One region of the Rhodococcus mengyinensis genome, then DNA from elsewhere that is predicted to be linked to it. Evidence: riboswitches for the same ligand, from Rfam matches in the RefSeq annotation. Region 1 holds a riboswitch; each other region holds the start of a gene.
The links. A riboswitch is a leader RNA that binds a small molecule or an ion and turns the genes downstream of it on or off. The one in region 1 is predicted to bind thiamine pyrophosphate.

Region 1 (5,201 bases):
CACCGCCGGGCACGCCGCCCACGACGGCAGCCTGGTGTCGGCGAAACCCGGCGGCGCAGCACGACTCACCGTCGCACCCGGCCTTCGCGGGCTCTGTTCCCGCGACGGCGCACAGGGCACCGCAGGCGCGGCCGTCGTCTTCGGATCGGTGTGCAGCAAGGACTCCCGGTTCGCCGAGGCCGAGGGACTGACGTTCACCAGCGCCCCCGTCGCGCAGCCGACCGAGCTGTCGGGTCCGGTCAATCTGCACCTCGAAACGGTGCTCGACGCCCCGGACGGATTCTGGGCGGTGACACTGAACGACGTCGCACCGGACGGCACGTCGACCCCGCTCACCAATGGTGCGCTCACCGCTTCCATGCGGGCCGTGGACGATTCGAAGAGCACCAAGTCGGCGAACGGCGACTACACCGAACCGCACCACTATCTGACGGTGGACGCGCGTCAGCCGCTGGTGCCGGGTGAAGTGACACCGGTGGACATCAACTTCGTGCCCACCGACGCCGTCCTCGCGCCGGGGCACCGGCTGCGCGTCGACGTGTACGCGGGGAGCGTCCCCCGATACCTGCCGCTCGGACCGATTCTGGCCGACAGCCAACTGAAGCCGCAGCACGTCGCGTTGTCCCCGGATCGGCCGAGTTTCCTCAATCTGCCGCTGGTCGGAGCGCAGGCGTGGTGAAAGGTTCACGCCAACTCCCGAGATCCGTAGGGTTGACGCCATGACCAAGTGGACAGCTTCGGACATCGTCGATCAGAGCGGCCGCACGTTCGTCGTCACGGGCGCCAACAGTGGTCTGGGGGAGGTGGCCGCGCGGGCCCTGGGCAAGGCGGGGGCGCACGTCGTGCTGGCCTGCCGTAACACCCACAAGGGGGAGGTCGTCGCACGGTCGATCGGTGACAACGCCGAGGTGCGCCGCCTCGATCTGTCCGACCTCGCCTCGGTGCGCGAGTTCGCCGCCGGCGTCGAGTCCGTCGACGTGCTCGTGAACAACGCCGGCGTGATGGCGGTTCCGCAGCGCACGACCGCCGACGGATTCGAAATGCAGATCGGCACAAACCATCTCGGGCACTTCGCGTTGACCGGCCTGCTGCTCGACAAGATCACCGATCGGGTCGCCACGATGTCGAGTGCGGCACATCAGGCGGGAACGATTCACCTCGACGACCTCAACTGGGAACGCCGCAAGTACAACCGCTGGAGCGCGTACGGGCAGTCGAAACTCGCGAATCTGCTGTTCACGTACGAGTTGCAGCGCAGGCTGTCCGCGGCGGGGTCACCCGTCAAAGCGGTGGCCGCGCACCCCGGTTACGCATCGACCAATCTGCAGGCCCACACCGAGTCGGTGCAGGACAAGCTGATGGCCGTCGGCAACCGGATCTTCGCGCAGTCGGCGGAGATGGGGGCGCTGCCGATGCTGTACGCGGCAACGGCATCCGACGTGATCGGTGGCAGCTACATCGGGCCGGACGGCCTGTTCGAGCAGCGTGGCCACCCGAAGGTGGTGGGCTCCAACAAGAAGTCGCGGGACGAGCACACCGCGCGGGCGCTGTGGGCGCTGTCGGAGGACCTGACGGGCGTCGAGTTCACGTTCGGGTGACGCGACGCCCGTCAGGTTGCTCAGTCTTCGGTGACCTCGAGGGAGACGTCGATGTTGCCGCGGGTGGCGTTGGAGTAGGGGCACACCTGGTGTGCCTTCTCGGTCAACTCGAGCGCCTCGGCGCGGGGCAGGTGGGGCAGGGAAACCTCGAGAGTGACGGCGAGACCGAATCCGCCGCTGTCCGTCGGGCCGATGCCGACGCGGGCGCCGACGGCCGAGTCGGCGACGTTCGCCTTCGCCTGACGGCCGACCAACTGGAGCGCGGAGTGGAAGCAGGCCGCGTATCCGGCGGCGAACAACTGCTCGGGGTTGGTGCCGTCGCCGGACCCGCCCATCTCGGTGGGGATCGCGAGGTTCAGGTCGAGCTTGCCGTCGGACGTGCGGGCGTGGCCGTTGCGGCCTTCTCCGGTCGCGAGGGCTTCGGCGGTGTAGACGATCTTCATGGTTACTTCTCTCCTGTAGGGGTGGTGAAGCTGTGAAGTGACTCGGTGAGCCGCGACAGGGTGTCCCGGAGGGCGACGAGTTCGTCGATCTCCATTCCCGTCGAGTCGGCGAGTTCGGCGGGGATGCCCTCCGCGGCGGCGCGGAGGGCCGCACCCTTCTCGGTGAGGTGGATCCCGACCCGGCGCTCGTCGGCCGAGGAGCGCCGGCGTTCGACCAGGCCCAGGGTTTCGAGCCGCTTGAGCAGTGGAGACAGCGTGCCGGTGTCGAGGTCGAGGGCGTCGCAGATCTCACGTACTCCGCGGCCGTCCCGTTCCCAGAGCACCAACAGCACGAGGTACTGCGGGTAGGTCACTCCCAACGAGTCGAGCATCGACCGGTATCTCGCCGTCATGGCCCGGGAAGCCGAGTACAGGGCGAAGCACACCTGGCGGTCGAGGGTGAGGTTGTCGGTCACCACTGAATAGTTGCACACAACTAGGTTGTGCACAACTATGAACTGGAATCGGTGATTGCGCTTACACTGTTGGCCAGTGACACGGGGTGCTGCCCGGCGACGAGCCGGACGGCTGAGAACAGACCCGTCGAACCTGAACTGGGTAATGCCGGCGAAGGGATGTCGCGGAGACGCCCGTATGCGCTCATCCGATGTCTCGTCGCCGACCGAACGGAAGGTGACAGCATGCAGCTCGACAAGCAGATCGTCCTGGTGACCGGCGGTGGGCGGGGCCTCGGCGCCGCCATCGTGCGGTCGTTCGCGGCGCAGAACGCGCGGGTGATCGTGAACTACCGGAACAGCCGGGACGCGGCCGAAGAACTCGCGGCGTCCCTGGGCGCGGACCGTGCGGTCGCGCTCCGGGCAGACGTCACCGATGCCGGACAGGTGGCGGCCCTGTTCTCCGCGGCGGAGGAGCACTTCGGCTCCCCGGTGACCACGGTGATCAACAACGCGCTCGCCGACTTCTCCTTCAACGGCGACGCACGCGACAAGGCGGACGTCATCACGTGGGAGTCCTTCGACTCGCAGCTGCGTGGCAGCGTGAAGGCGACGCTGCACACGACGCAGGCCGCGCTGCCGGGCATGCGTTCGCTCGGGTTCGGCCGGATCGTGAACATCGGCACCAACCTGTTCCAGAACCCCGTCGTCCCGTACCACGACTACACGGCCGCCAAGGCCGCCGCGCTGTCGCTGACCCGCACCCTCGCCGCCGACCTCGGTCCCGACGGCATCACCGTCAACATGGTCTCGGGCGGGCTGCTCCGCACCACCGACGCGAGCGCCGCCACTCCCGACGAGGTATTCGACCTCATCGCGGCGGGCACCCCGCTGCAGCGCGTCACCACCCCGGACGAATTCGCCGACGCGGTGCTGTTCTTCGCGTCCCCGTGGTCGCGGTCGGTGACCGGCCAGAACCTCGTCGTCGACGGCGGACTGGTCAAGGACTGACATGACCGACGTCCGGCAACTGCACTTCAACGCATTCCTCTACAGCTGCGGGCACCACGGCGCCGCGTGGCGGCACCCCTCGTCCCAGGTGGAGCGACTCTGCGACATCGCCTACTACGAGGAGTTGGCGCAGACCGCGGAGCGGGGCTGCCTCGACGCGGTGTTCTTCGCGGACGGGCATTCGGTGCGCGACCCCGCGTCCGGAGGCATGTGGTTCCTGGAACCGCTCACCGCGCTGTCCGCGATGGCGCGGGCGACGGAGCGGGTCGGACTGGTGACGACGGTGTCCACCACGTTCTACACACCGTTCCACGCCGCCCGGATGCTGGCGTCGCTCGACCACATCAGCGGCGGGCGCGCCGGCTGGAACGTGGTGACGTCGATGTTCGACGCCGAAGCGCGCAACCACGGGCTCGAGGAGATGCCGCCGCACGACGAACGCTATTCGCGTGCCGCGGAATTCGTCGACGTGGCACTCGCCCTGTGGGATTCGTGGGCGCCCGACGCGCTCGTGCTCGACCGGGACGGCATCTTCGCGGACCCGGCCAAGGTGAAGCCGGTCGAGCATCGGGGAAAGCATTTCCTCGTGGACGGTCCGCTGAACGTGCCGCACTCGCCGCAGGGTCGTCCCGTGCTGTTCCAGGCGGGCGCGTCCGATCAGGGCCGCGACCTGGCCGCCCGGTGCGCCGAGGGCATCTACGCCGTCGCCTACGACCTCACGGCCGCGCAGAGCTACTACGACGACGTGAAGCGGCGCATCCGCGCGGCGGGCCGCGACGCCGACGCGGTGACCGTGATGCCCGGTCTCGTGACCTATGTCGGTTCGACCACCGAGGAGGCCCGGCAGAAGAAGGCGGAACTCGACGCGCTCCTGCCCGTCGAACAGTCGCTGGCGCAGTTGTCGATGTTCGTCCAGCAGGACTGCAGTGCCTGGGAACTGGACGCTCCCGTTCCCGCGCTGCCGCCGCTGTCGGAGTTCACCGGGCCGCAGGGCCGGTACGACACGATCCTGCGGATCATCGAGAAGGACCGTCCCACCGTGCGGTCGCTGCTGGGCACGTTGGCGGCCGGCGGTGGCCACTGCACCATGATCGGAACCCCGGAATCGATCGCCGACGAGATCGAGATGTGGTTCCGCCGCGGCGGGGCCGACGGCTTCAACCTGATGCCGCCGCTCTACCCGAACGGCCTCGCAGACTTCGTCGACGAGGTGATCCCCGTCCTGCAGAAGCGTGGGCTGTTCCGCGCGGAGTATGAGACAGAGACTCTGCGCGACCATCTCCGGGGGCGCCCGTAGTTGCCACCACAAAGAACACAACCTTCTCTAAGTACGCAACAGTGACTGTGAGCGTCCCTCCCCCCGACACTGGCTGTTATCGCGATCACACCACGACGCGAGTTCGGACGAGGAGTGGCAATGCTGGTAGCACTCGGCTTTCTGATGGTGGCCGTGTTCATGTTCTTGATCATGTCCAAACGGGCCACTCCCGTGGTCGGGTTGATCGCCGTCCCGGTCGCATTCGGGATCGCGGCCGGAGCGGGCCTCGGCATCGGCGACATGATCACCGACGGAATCAAGGCGCTGGCACCGACGGCCGCGTTGCTGTTCTTCGCGATCATCTTCTTCGGAATCATGATCGACGTCGGCCTGTTCGACCCGCTGGTGAAACTCATCCTCCGGCTCGTCCGCAACGACCCCATGCGGCTCGTCGTCG
Region 2 (5,201 bases), on a different contig from region 1:
GTTCGGGCCGAGGAAGCCGGTGACCATACCCGGCTTGACGTTGAACGTCAGGTTGTCCACCGCCTTCGTCGCACCGAAGGTCTTTGAAAGTCCCCTCACTTCAATCATGGTGAGAAGGATGCCGGAACCTGCGGCCGGCGCGCATCGGCCGCAGGTCTACACCTGACTCGTCCCCTGGTACCGGTCGGACCCTGAGCGAGACCCCGACGCGACCCCGAGAACTACGACGACGCCTGCGCCCAGAACCGCTTGGGAATGCGGCCCGCGTGACGTGCCTCATAGCCCGCCACCACGGCCCCGCGCATCGCCGAAGCCATGAGTGCCGGGTCCTTCGCCCTGGTCACAGCCGTGGCCAGCAGCACGGCATCGCAGCCGAGTTCCATCGCGAGGGTCGCGTCGCTGGCGGTCCCGATGCCGGCGTCGAGGATGACGGGAACCCCGGCACCCTCCACGATCATCTGGATGTTGTGCGGGTTCGCGATACCGAGCCCGGTGCCGATCGGCGAACCCAGCGGCATCACGGCCACGCAGCCGACGTCCTCGAGCCTGCGGGCCAGCACCGGGTCGTCGGTGGTGTACGGCAGGACGATGAAACCGTCGTCGACCAGTTGCTCTGCAGCGCTGACCAACTCGATGGCGTCGGGCATCAGGGTGCGTTCGTCGGCGATGACCTCGAGCTTCACCCAATCGGTCTCGAGCGCCTCACGGGCGAGTTGCGCCGTCAGCACCGCCTCGGCCGCACCGCGACACCCGGCCGTGTTGGGCAGCGGCGCGATGTCGAGCCGGCGCAGCAGGTCCAGCACACCGGTGCCGCCTGCGGCGTCGACGCGGCGCATCGCGACCGTGGTCAGCTCGGTGCCGGACGCGACGAGCGCCTCTTCGAGCACCGTGAGGTTGGCGGCGCCGCCGGTGCCCATGATCAACCGTGAACCGAACGTGCGGCCCGCGATCGTGAGGCCCTTCTGCACGCCGGGCGTCGCGTCAGCCACCCTGCACCGCCGTGAGGATCTCGATCTCCCAGCCCCGGACCACGAGCTCGTCCCACCGGGCGCGCGGGAACACGGCGCCGTTCACTGCCACCGCGATGCCTTTGGTGGGCAGGTTCAGCACCTCCAGCAGCCCGGTGACGGTCAACGGTTCCGTGAACTCGTGGTCCTCGCCGTTGACGCTGATGCCGATCGGCACCACTAGTTGCTGCTCACTCATTTCTACCTCGCTACTTTCTCGAAACGTTCGGGGTCGGCGGCTTTCGCCTCGACCAGTGCCGAGCCCTCCAACAATGCCACCGTCGCGTCGGCGGTCACCGGGGTGAGCAGGATGCCGTTACGGCCGTGTCCCGTCGCCACCACGACCCGATCGGACACCCGGCCGATCAGCGGCAGGTTGTCCGGGGTCATCGGGCGCAGACCCGCCGAGGTCTCGCGCAGTTCGTACTCGCCGATGGCGGGCATCAGCGCCTCGGCGTCCGCGATCAGGTCCCGCACGCCGGCCACCGTGACCTGCGTGTCGTTGCCCGACTCGTACTGGGTGGCACCGACGACGATGCCGTCGGCCCGTGGCACCAGGTAGGCGGGCCTGCCGTGCACGCTGCCGCGGATGGTGCGGCCGGGCGCGGGGGTCACCCCGGGACGCGAGCGCAACCGCAGGATCTCGCCCTTCACGGGGCGAACCGGAAGCCCGGGCCACAGGGCCGGTGACGCGATGCCCGCGGTGACGACGATCTGGTCCGTGCTCAGCCGGTCGAGGCTGTGCACGGCCTCCCCGATCAGCTCCACTCCGGCGTCGACGGCGCACCGCTGCAACGCCTGCAACAGCAGCCTGTTGTCCACGGCCAGTTCGTCGACGGCCAAGAGTCCCAACCGGACTCCGCGACCCAGCATCGGCTCGAGGGCCCGAACTTCGGCGCGACCCAGGATCTGCAGTTCCCGCCCCTGCGCACCCACCCATTCGGCGATGGTCCGCAGGTCCTCCGCGTCGGCGCCGTCCAGCGCGACGGTGAGCGAACTCTCCGACGTGAACAGCTCGACGCCGGTCCCGGCCTCGAGTTCCTTCCCGAATTCGGGCCACCGGTCGAGCGACGCGCTCCCCAGTTCGAGGACGCTCTCCTCGCCGGGCCAGCCCTCGGACAACGGGGCGAGCATGCCGCCCGCCACCCAGGACGCTCCCGAACCGATCGACGGGTCGTACAGCCGTACCGACCACCCGTTGCGGGCTGCGCGCCACGCAATGGACAGGCCGATCACTCCGCCTCCGACGACGGATACCGATCTCGCCATTGAACTCCACCTCACTTCCTGCGCCGGCATGATCCGGGTCAGGTATGACGGTCGGGCTCGGCGTGAGCCCCTCTCAGCCCCACGTTCCCCGGGACTCCCGTGTTGCACTTTCACCGTAGAGGCTACCGTCATGCCGTGACCACCTCGCATCACAGCAACCTCACGGACCGTCGGCGCCGCCTCGGAACAGCACGTTTGTACCTGTGCACCGATGCTCGGCGCGAGAAGGGCGACCTGGCGCAGTTCGCCGAGGCCGCACTGTCCGGCGGCGTCGACATCATCCAGCTCCGCGACAAGGGCTCGGCCGGAGAGAAGAAGTTCGGCACGATGGACGCCCGGGACGAACTGGCGGCGCTGTCGGTGCTCGCGGCCGCGGCCAGGCGGCACGGAGCGCTGCTCGCGGTCAACGACCGCGCCGACATGGCGCTGGCGGCCGGGGCCGACGTGCTGCACCTCGGCCAGGGCGACCTGCCCGTCCCGTACGCACGGACCGTGGTGGGTTCCGACGTCCTGATCGGCCGCTCCACCCACAGTCGCGCGCAGGCCAGTCTCGCGGCGATCGAGGACGGCGTCGACTACTTCTGCACCGGTCCGGTGTGGGCCACCCCCACCAAGCCGGGGCGGACCGCGTCGGGCATCGATCTGGTGCGATCGACCGCCGACTCGGAGCCGAACCGCCCGTGGTTCGCGATCGGCGGCATCGACGAGTCCCGCGTTCCGGAGATCCTCGCCGCGGGGGCCTCCCGCATCGTCGTCGTGCGGGCCATCACCGAGGCCCGCGACCCGCAGGCCGCCGCGCGCTCGCTGTCCGCCCTGTTGCAGCAGAACGCGTAGTTACGGCTGGTCCAGCCAGTCCAGCACCGTAGCGGGCGGCAGGACCACGACTGTGGCCGGCAACTGTTCGATCAGGTCGGGGTCGGTGGTGACGAATGCCGTCACCGTTCCGAGCGTGGTGCCGTGGCCGGCCGGTTCGGCGAGGCTGCCGACCGCGTCCAGGGCTTCGAGCACCTCGACGCGCGGCAACCACCCGTAGGTGCCGTCGGGCAGGTGCACCGTGCGGGGCAGTGCCTTCGACAACTGCGCCAACGCGCCGCGTTCGCCCAGCACGTCGTGCCGGTCGAGCAGCAATCGCACCTCGGTGGTGCGCAGTTGCGGCCACCCCGCTTCGAATCCCGGGTGCAGCGGCAACCCGGCGACGTCGGTTTCCCGCACCCAGCGCAGTTCGGTGCTCTCGCCGTTCGCGACGGTGGGCAGTGGGCGCTCGGCGTCGGCGATCACCGTGGTGTAACTCCAGCCGCTCGCGGCCTTCATCGTGACGACCTCGGTGCGGACGCGGATGGCCGCGCTCTCGATGCCGGCTTCCTCGTGGGCCTCGCGCACCGCGGCGTGGGTGGTGGTCTCGTGGCTGTCCCGGGCACCGCCGGGCAACGCCCACGTACCGCCCTGGTGACTCCAGACCGCACGGTGCTGCAGCAGCACGGCCGGCGTCTCGTCGGGGAGCGGCGCACGCAGCAACAACCCGGCCGCACCGTGCTTGCCCCAATGACGACTGCCGTCCGGCCCGGTTGCCCAACCGTCACCGTCACCACGCATCGACTACCCCTGTCCGACCTGATGGGTCTCCCTGCAGTTCCCTCACACTAACGGTTTCTTCCGGAACTGCCCGTCGGCAGTCGTGAACCGACCGCTGCTTATATGCTCCCCACAAGGTGCGGCCATGACACGGGAGGGGTGCGAGGTGGTTCTGCGTGAGGCACCGTCGATCGAACCCCACGGCAGCCGCGCATTGTCTGCCGCCGCGGACGACGACGTCGACCCCGCGGTGGCGCGCCGCAAGGAACTGCGCGCGTTCCTGGCATCGACTCCCGCCAAACTCACCGCCCTCGGAGCCCTCCTGGTCCTGCTCACACTCGCGGCCGGGTTGGTGGCCGCCTCGACGGTGAACAGCAGGGAAGCCACTCTCGACAGCGTCCTCGCGGAGACGGAACCACTGTCGTTCTCGGCGCAGAACCTCTACAGCGCCCTGTCCGTGGCGGATGCCGCGGCCACGACGGCATTCATCTCCGGCGGTCTCGAACCTCCCGAACTCCGCGACATCTACGCGCAGGCGATCGGCACGGCCTCCGCCGACCTGGTGTACGCGTCGGGCGGTCTCGCGGCGAGCGACGTGGACAGCCGCCGACTGCTCGCCTCCATCTCCAGCGACCTCAGCGTCTACGCCGGTCTCGTCGAGACCGCGCGGGCCAACAATCGCACCGGCCATCCCGTCGGCGCGGCCTACCTCAGCGAGGCGTCCACGCTGATGCAGACGAGCATGCTGCCGATGGCGCAGCAGTTGCACGCCCAGCAGGAGGCTGACGTCGCGGACACGCAACGGGACTACTCCCGTCCGCCCTGGCTGGCGCTGATCCTGATCCTCGTCGCACTCGTCGCGCTGCTCGTCGCACAGATCGTCATCGCGAGACTCAGTCGGCGCACGTTCAATCTCGGGCTGATCGTGGCGTCGTCGTGCACGGCGATCCTCCTGGTGTGGATGCTGGTCGCCGGTCTGGTCTCCTCCGTCGACACCAAGCGGGCACTGACCGAGGGCGCCCGCCCGATGCACGAGTTGACCGCCGCCCGCATCCTGGCCCAGCAGGCGCGCACCGAGGAGACTCTCAAACTGGTCCGCCGCGACTCGAACGGTGACTACGACGCCGTCTTCGAGGACAAGTCCGGTCAGCTCGACACCCTGCTGTCGAGCTACCCCCACGACGGCGACCGCGCGGTCGGCCACGACGAGGTGGCGCGGGCGCAGGAGGCGTGGACGCGCTGGTCTTCGGCACACGACCGCATGAACGAGATCCTCGCCAGGGGCGACTTCGTCTCGGCGGCAATGGTCGCCATCGGACCGGGACCTTCGGATTCCGCGGCTCAGTTCACCGC
Region 3 (5,201 bases), on a different contig from region 1:
TTCGATCCGGCCGGAATCGCGGCGCGGGAGTCGATGCTGCCGGCCGCCACGAAGTCCGCGGGCTGGTCACTCGACCGGATGAACAGCCTCTACGAGGCCAACTACAACGTGGCGTATCTCGTCGGACCCGGCATCGGCGGCGTCCTCATCGCCACCGTGGGTGCGGTGAACACGTTGTGGGTCACCGCCGTCGGATTCGTGCTGTCCGTGGTGACCATCGCATTCCTGCGACTGGAGAACGCAGGCAGACCCGACACGTCCACGCGCCCGACGTCCATCTGGCACGGCACGCTCGAGGGCCTGAAGTTCGTGTGGCACAACCGGCTCCTGCGCACGATCGCTCTGGTCGACATGGCGGTGGTCGCGCTGTACATGCCCGTCGAATCGGTGGTGTTCCCGGTGTACTTCACCGAACTCGACAAGCCCGCGCAACTGGGTTCGGTGCTGATGGCGCTCAGCATCGGCGGCGTGGTGGGTGCCCTCGCGTACGGACCGCTCGCGCCGTATGTGTCGCGCAGGATGCTGATGGTGGTGGCGGTGACGGTGCTGGGCGCGGCCATGGTCGCGATGGCGTTCCTGCCGCCGCTGTGGGCGATTCTGGCGCTGGCCCTCCTCCAGGGTCTCGTGTTCGGTCCGGTCGGCCCGATCGCCAACTACGCCATGCAGACTCGTAGTCCGGAGCACATGCGCGGGCGCGTCACCGGGGTCATGACGTCCACCGCGTACGCCGCGGGTCCGCTGGGTTACCTGCTGGCCGGTCCCCTCCTCGACAAGTGGGGAATCCAGCCGACCTTCTTCGTGCTCGCGATCCCGGTCCTGATCATCGGGCTGGCCTGCTTCGCGCTGCCCGTCCTGAAGGAACTGGACGACAAGGTCCCCGTCAGTTGAAGCCCATGACGTCGTTGCCCCACGCGATCCGCATCTCGTGGTCCGGGTCCTTCACGAGGGTGTCCGCGCCGTCGATCAGCAACGTCGAGCGGTTCTCCTCGTCGTAGGGCGCCCAGTGCTTGGACCCGTCCAACGCGGCGGGGACACCGTGCCGCGCGAACGCGAGCCACCGGCGCTGGATCCGGCCCGACACCTCGAGCGCCGTCTTCCGGCCCCCGAGCCAGAACGTCGGGTCGATGTTGAGGGTATCGAAATTGCCGAAGACGTACGGGAGTTCGGTGGCGTGGCCGGCTCCGATCCGTGCGGCCTTGAGCATCGGCGTGGCCTGATCGAACCGGTACATCCATGTCGGCGAGTGCCGGCTGTGGGCGTCGGCCACCCACAGGGCGGGCATCCGGAACGCGGCGTCCCTCGACATCGCGAGCGCGCCCTTCGGCTTTCCGCGGTCCGGATACGCCGACAGGATGTCGGCGAGGCGGGCGGCGGGCAGTTCCGGGTGATCGGCCGCGATCGCCCTCAGCATCTCCTGCACCGAATCCGACGTGACCGGCAGCAGAGGCGATTTCATGAACTTGAAGATCGACGACTCGTCCTTGTTGGAACCGATGATGAGAGGGATGCGGTGGGAGTGCCCCTTCTGGAACGCGGCCACCGGGTAACGGGGCAGGAAGTCGCGGTCCACCACGGGCGCCATCGCGAGCGTGCCCGGAATCCTCGTCGGCACCTCGTTGACGAGCGTGTCGCTGGCCTCGATCACCGTGCGGTACGGAAGGTGCAGCAGGGTGTCGATCTGCGCGGGTTCCACCTCGAGGATGTCGAGGAACTGTTTCGCGACGGTGGCCGCCCGCTCGCTCCCGTAGACCGACGTGGCGGGCGGGCTCTGGGCGATCGCGCGGTGGAACAGCCCCTCCGCGCTCGGACACGTCATCAGCGTGGTGATCGACCCGGCTCCGGACGACTCCCCGAACACCGTCACCTCGTCCGGGTCACCGCCGAACGACGCGATGTTGTCGCGGACCCATTCGAGGGCTGCGACCTGGTCGCGCAGCCCACAGTTGGTCTCGAACACTCGCTCGGCCGTCGAGAACGACGACAGGTCGAGGAAGCCGAGCGCTCCCACCCGGTAGTTGAACGAGACCAGCACGACGTCGCCGATTGTGGACAGGATGCGCCCGTTGTAGATGCCCTGAGCTGCGGTTCCCAGGCAGTAGGCACCGCCGTGGATCCACACCATCACCGGCCGCGGGGTGCCGTCGGGTCTCGGGGCCCAGACGTTGACGGACAGGCAGTCCTCGTCCATCTCGAGTCCCGCGTCGATGGGGACGGCGGTGCCGTGCCCCTGCGGCGCCATCGGGCCGAAGTCGACGCAGTCGCGCACACCCTCCCACGGTGCGGGCGGGGCCGGGGCGCGGAACCGCAGATCGCCGACGGGGGCCGCGGCGAACGGAATGCCCTTCCACGCGTAGACGTCGCCCTCGGGGTAGCCACGCACCTCACCGTCCCGCGCGCGGACGACGAGCGTGTCGCCGGACTTGTCGACCTCCACGGACGAATCTCCTCACGCATCACGTTCCGGGAATCTCTCGCCAAACTACCAACGATGAGCAGGCAGGACCGATCGAACGCGACATAGATCAACAGTGCGCTAACATTCCCGCGTGGCCGCATGGACCGATTCCGAGGGCAGGAGCCTCCTCGACTACCCGCGCCCGTCCGTGGCGGTCGACGTCGCCGTCCTCACCGTCGACGGCCCGGAACTGAAAGTTCTTGTGGTTCCCCGTCGTTCGGGCCGGACCGCCCTCCCCGGCACGTTCCTCCACCAGGGTGAGCGACTGCGGGACGCCGCCGAGCGGTGCCTGCGGATCAAGGCCGGCCTGACGGGCACCGAATTCCATCAGCTGGCGATGCTGGACGATCCCGGCCGCGACGATCGCGGGTGGGTGCTGTCGATGACGCACGGCGCCGCGCTGCCCCGCACGGCACTCCCCCGCGACACGATGTTGGTCACCGTCGACGACGACCGGGTGAGGCAGGACCTGGCGTTCGACCACGCGGACGTCGTCGCCCTCGCCGTCGCCGACCTGAGAGAGCGGTACGCGCGGGCCGTCGACCCGTCCGGCCTGGCCGGCGACACGTTCACGGTGCTCGAACTCCGCCGGGTGTACGAGGTGGTGTTCGGGCGTCCACTGCCGAAGGACTCGTTCCGGCGGCACCTGATGCCGGCCCTCGAGAACACCGGCGACATGGCCGTCGTCGGAACCGGCCGGCCCGCGGAGATCTACCGGCGCGGCCCCGCACCCCTCCCGCCGAGCGCGGCCGCGTTCCTCGCCGGCTGAGCCCCTCCACCGACCCTGGCCTTTCCGCCCGCGGCACGGCCGGTGCTAGGGTCGGCTTGTTCTGACACGGGGTGCTCCGCACGGGCGGGGCTGAGAACACACCCGGGAACCTGCTCAGGTAATGCTGACGAAGGGATGTCAACGTTGTGAATAGCTCTGTCCAAGATGCTGCCGGCGCCGGCCAGCACGCCCGATTCACGGACCACTTGTGGGACCGGACCAAGGTGCTACGCGAGGCGATCGACGAACTCGAGTTCCTGCGCCGCCTCGGCGACGGAACGCTGCCGCTGGACGTGTTCCGCACGTACATCGAGCAGGATTTCCTGTACCTGACCGGGTACGCGAAGGCCCTCTCACTGGTGGCCGCGCACGCGCCGGGCCCGGTCGAGGCCGGCTTCTGGGCGGGCTCGGCCGCGGAGGCCGCCACGGTCGAGGCCGCGTTGCACCAGAATCTGCTGACCAGCGGACGACTCCCCGAGTCGGACGTGGAGCCGCTGCATTCGCCGGCCTGCCTCGGGTACATCTCCTACCTGACGGCCGTCGCCGCCACCGAGCCGTACGCAGTGGCCGCCGCGGCGGTGCTGCCCTGCTTCTGGATCTACGCCGACGTCGGGCACCGGCTCGCGGCGAGCGCCCGTGAGGTGCTCTCCACCGACCCGTCGCACCCGTACGCACAGTGGGTGACCACCTACGACGCGGAGGAGTTCCACGCCGCCGTCGCGAGGGCCCGCGAACTCGTGGACGCGGCGGCCGAGGCCGCGACCGATGCTCAGCGCGAGGCGATGGCGGAGGCGTTCGTGATCGCCAGCCGCTACGAACTCATGTTCTGGGACACCGCTCTCAACAAGCAGGAATGGCCGGCGTCGTGACACTCTTCTCTCGTACCAAGCGCGCTGCCACCGCAGCCGTCGTCCTGGTCTCCGCCCTGTCGCTGCTCACCGGTTGCGCCGGTGACTCCCAGTCCGGCGACACCATCCGGTTCGCACTCGACTGGACACCGAACACCAACCACACCGGCCTGTTCGTCGCCCAGCAGGAAGGCTGGTTCGCGGACGCCGGCCTCGACGTGCAGGTGCTGCCCTACAACGACACCTCGCCCGACACCCTGGTCGACGCCGGCAACGCGGAGTTCGGTGTGAGCTTCCAGAGTTCGGCGACGTTCTCGAAGGCCGCGGGCGCACAGACCACGTCGGTGATGGCTCCGCTGCAGCACTGGGCGACGGGCATCGCGGTGAAGGCGGATCGCGCCGACATCACCCGCCCCCGGGATCTGGACGGCAAGATCTACGCCGGGTTCGCGGACCCGGACGGCGAGGAGACGCTGAAGCAGATCATCCGCAACGACGGCGGCAAGGGCGAATTCACCACCGTCACGCTCGGCACCTCGGCCTACGAGGCCGTGTACTCCGGCACCGCCGACTTCACCGTCTCGTTCTTCGGCTGGGAGGGCATCGAGGCCGAGCACCAGGGCACGCCGATGCGTTACTTCCACTACACCGACTACGGCTTCCCGGATGCGTACGCGCTCGTCATCGAGGGCAACGAGCAGTGGATGGCCGACCATCCCGAGCAGGCCCGCAAGTTCGTCCAGGCCCTGCAGCGCGGATACCAGTTCGCCGCCGACCGGCCGGACGAGGCCGCGCAGATACTGATCGACGCCAACCCCGGCGCCTTCACCGACGAGTCCCTCGTGCGGGAGAGCCAGCAGATGCTGTCCTCCGAGTACATGAAGGACAGTTCCGGCAAGGTCGGGACACAGACGGCCGAGCAGTGGGCGGGGTACTCCGGTTTCCTGTTCCAGCACGGCCTGCTCACCGGCCCCGACGGGGCACCGCTGACCACGGAACCCGACTGGTCGACGTACTTCACCAATGAGTACCTCACTCAGCCCTGACCCGAGTCTGCGCACCACGGCCCCGGGCACGTCCCCGCTGCTGCGGCGGGTGCTGCCCGCGGTCGTGGTCGTGGCACTGCTGG

Region 2: another riboswitch for thiamine pyrophosphate. It lies ahead of thiO (glycine oxidase ThiO); the one in region 1 lies ahead of ACNJ7E_RS05625 (3-oxoacyl-ACP reductase).
Region 3: another riboswitch for thiamine pyrophosphate. It lies ahead of ACNJ7E_RS35910 (TenA family protein); the one in region 1 lies ahead of ACNJ7E_RS05625 (3-oxoacyl-ACP reductase).

The regions. Positions count from the first base shown of each region.
Region 1 covers NZ_JBLWIT010000038.1:191,915-197,115, reverse strand. The annotation lists gene ACNJ7E_RS05645 (CocE/NonD family hydrolase) at 1-679, shown strand, start outside; gene ACNJ7E_RS05640 (oxidoreductase) at 720-1,598, shown strand; gene ACNJ7E_RS05635 (organic hydroperoxide resistance protein) at 1,619-2,041, opposite strand; gene ACNJ7E_RS05630 (MarR family winged helix-turn-helix transcriptional regulator) at 2,044-2,496, opposite strand; TPP riboswitch at 2,569-2,673, shown strand; gene ACNJ7E_RS05625 (3-oxoacyl-ACP reductase) at 2,722-3,486, shown strand; gene ACNJ7E_RS05620 (LLM class flavin-dependent oxidoreductase) at 3,488-4,783, shown strand; gene ACNJ7E_RS05615 (CitMHS family transporter) at 4,904-5,201, shown strand, end outside.
Region 2 covers NZ_JBLWIT010000009.1:32,082-37,282, forward strand. The annotation lists gene ACNJ7E_RS00550 (ABC transporter ATP-binding protein) at 1-108, opposite strand, end outside; gene ACNJ7E_RS00555 (thiazole synthase) at 222-989, opposite strand; gene thiS (sulfur carrier protein ThiS) at 982-1,206, opposite strand; gene thiO (glycine oxidase ThiO) at 1,209-2,276, opposite strand; TPP riboswitch at 2,275-2,387, opposite strand; gene thiE (thiamine phosphate synthase) at 2,412-3,110, shown strand; gene ACNJ7E_RS00575 (NUDIX hydrolase) at 3,111-3,869, opposite strand; gene ACNJ7E_RS00580 (hypothetical protein) at 3,994-5,201, shown strand, end outside.
Region 3 covers NZ_JBLWIT010000140.1:51,743-56,943, forward strand. The annotation lists gene ACNJ7E_RS35895 (MFS transporter) at 1-888, shown strand, start outside; gene ACNJ7E_RS35900 (carboxylesterase/lipase family protein) at 881-2,434, opposite strand; gene ACNJ7E_RS35905 (NUDIX hydrolase) at 2,547-3,224, shown strand; TPP riboswitch at 3,282-3,377, shown strand; gene ACNJ7E_RS35910 (TenA family protein) at 3,371-4,093, shown strand; gene ACNJ7E_RS35915 (ABC transporter substrate-binding protein) at 4,078-5,118, shown strand; gene ACNJ7E_RS35920 (ABC transporter permease) at 5,096-5,201, shown strand, end outside.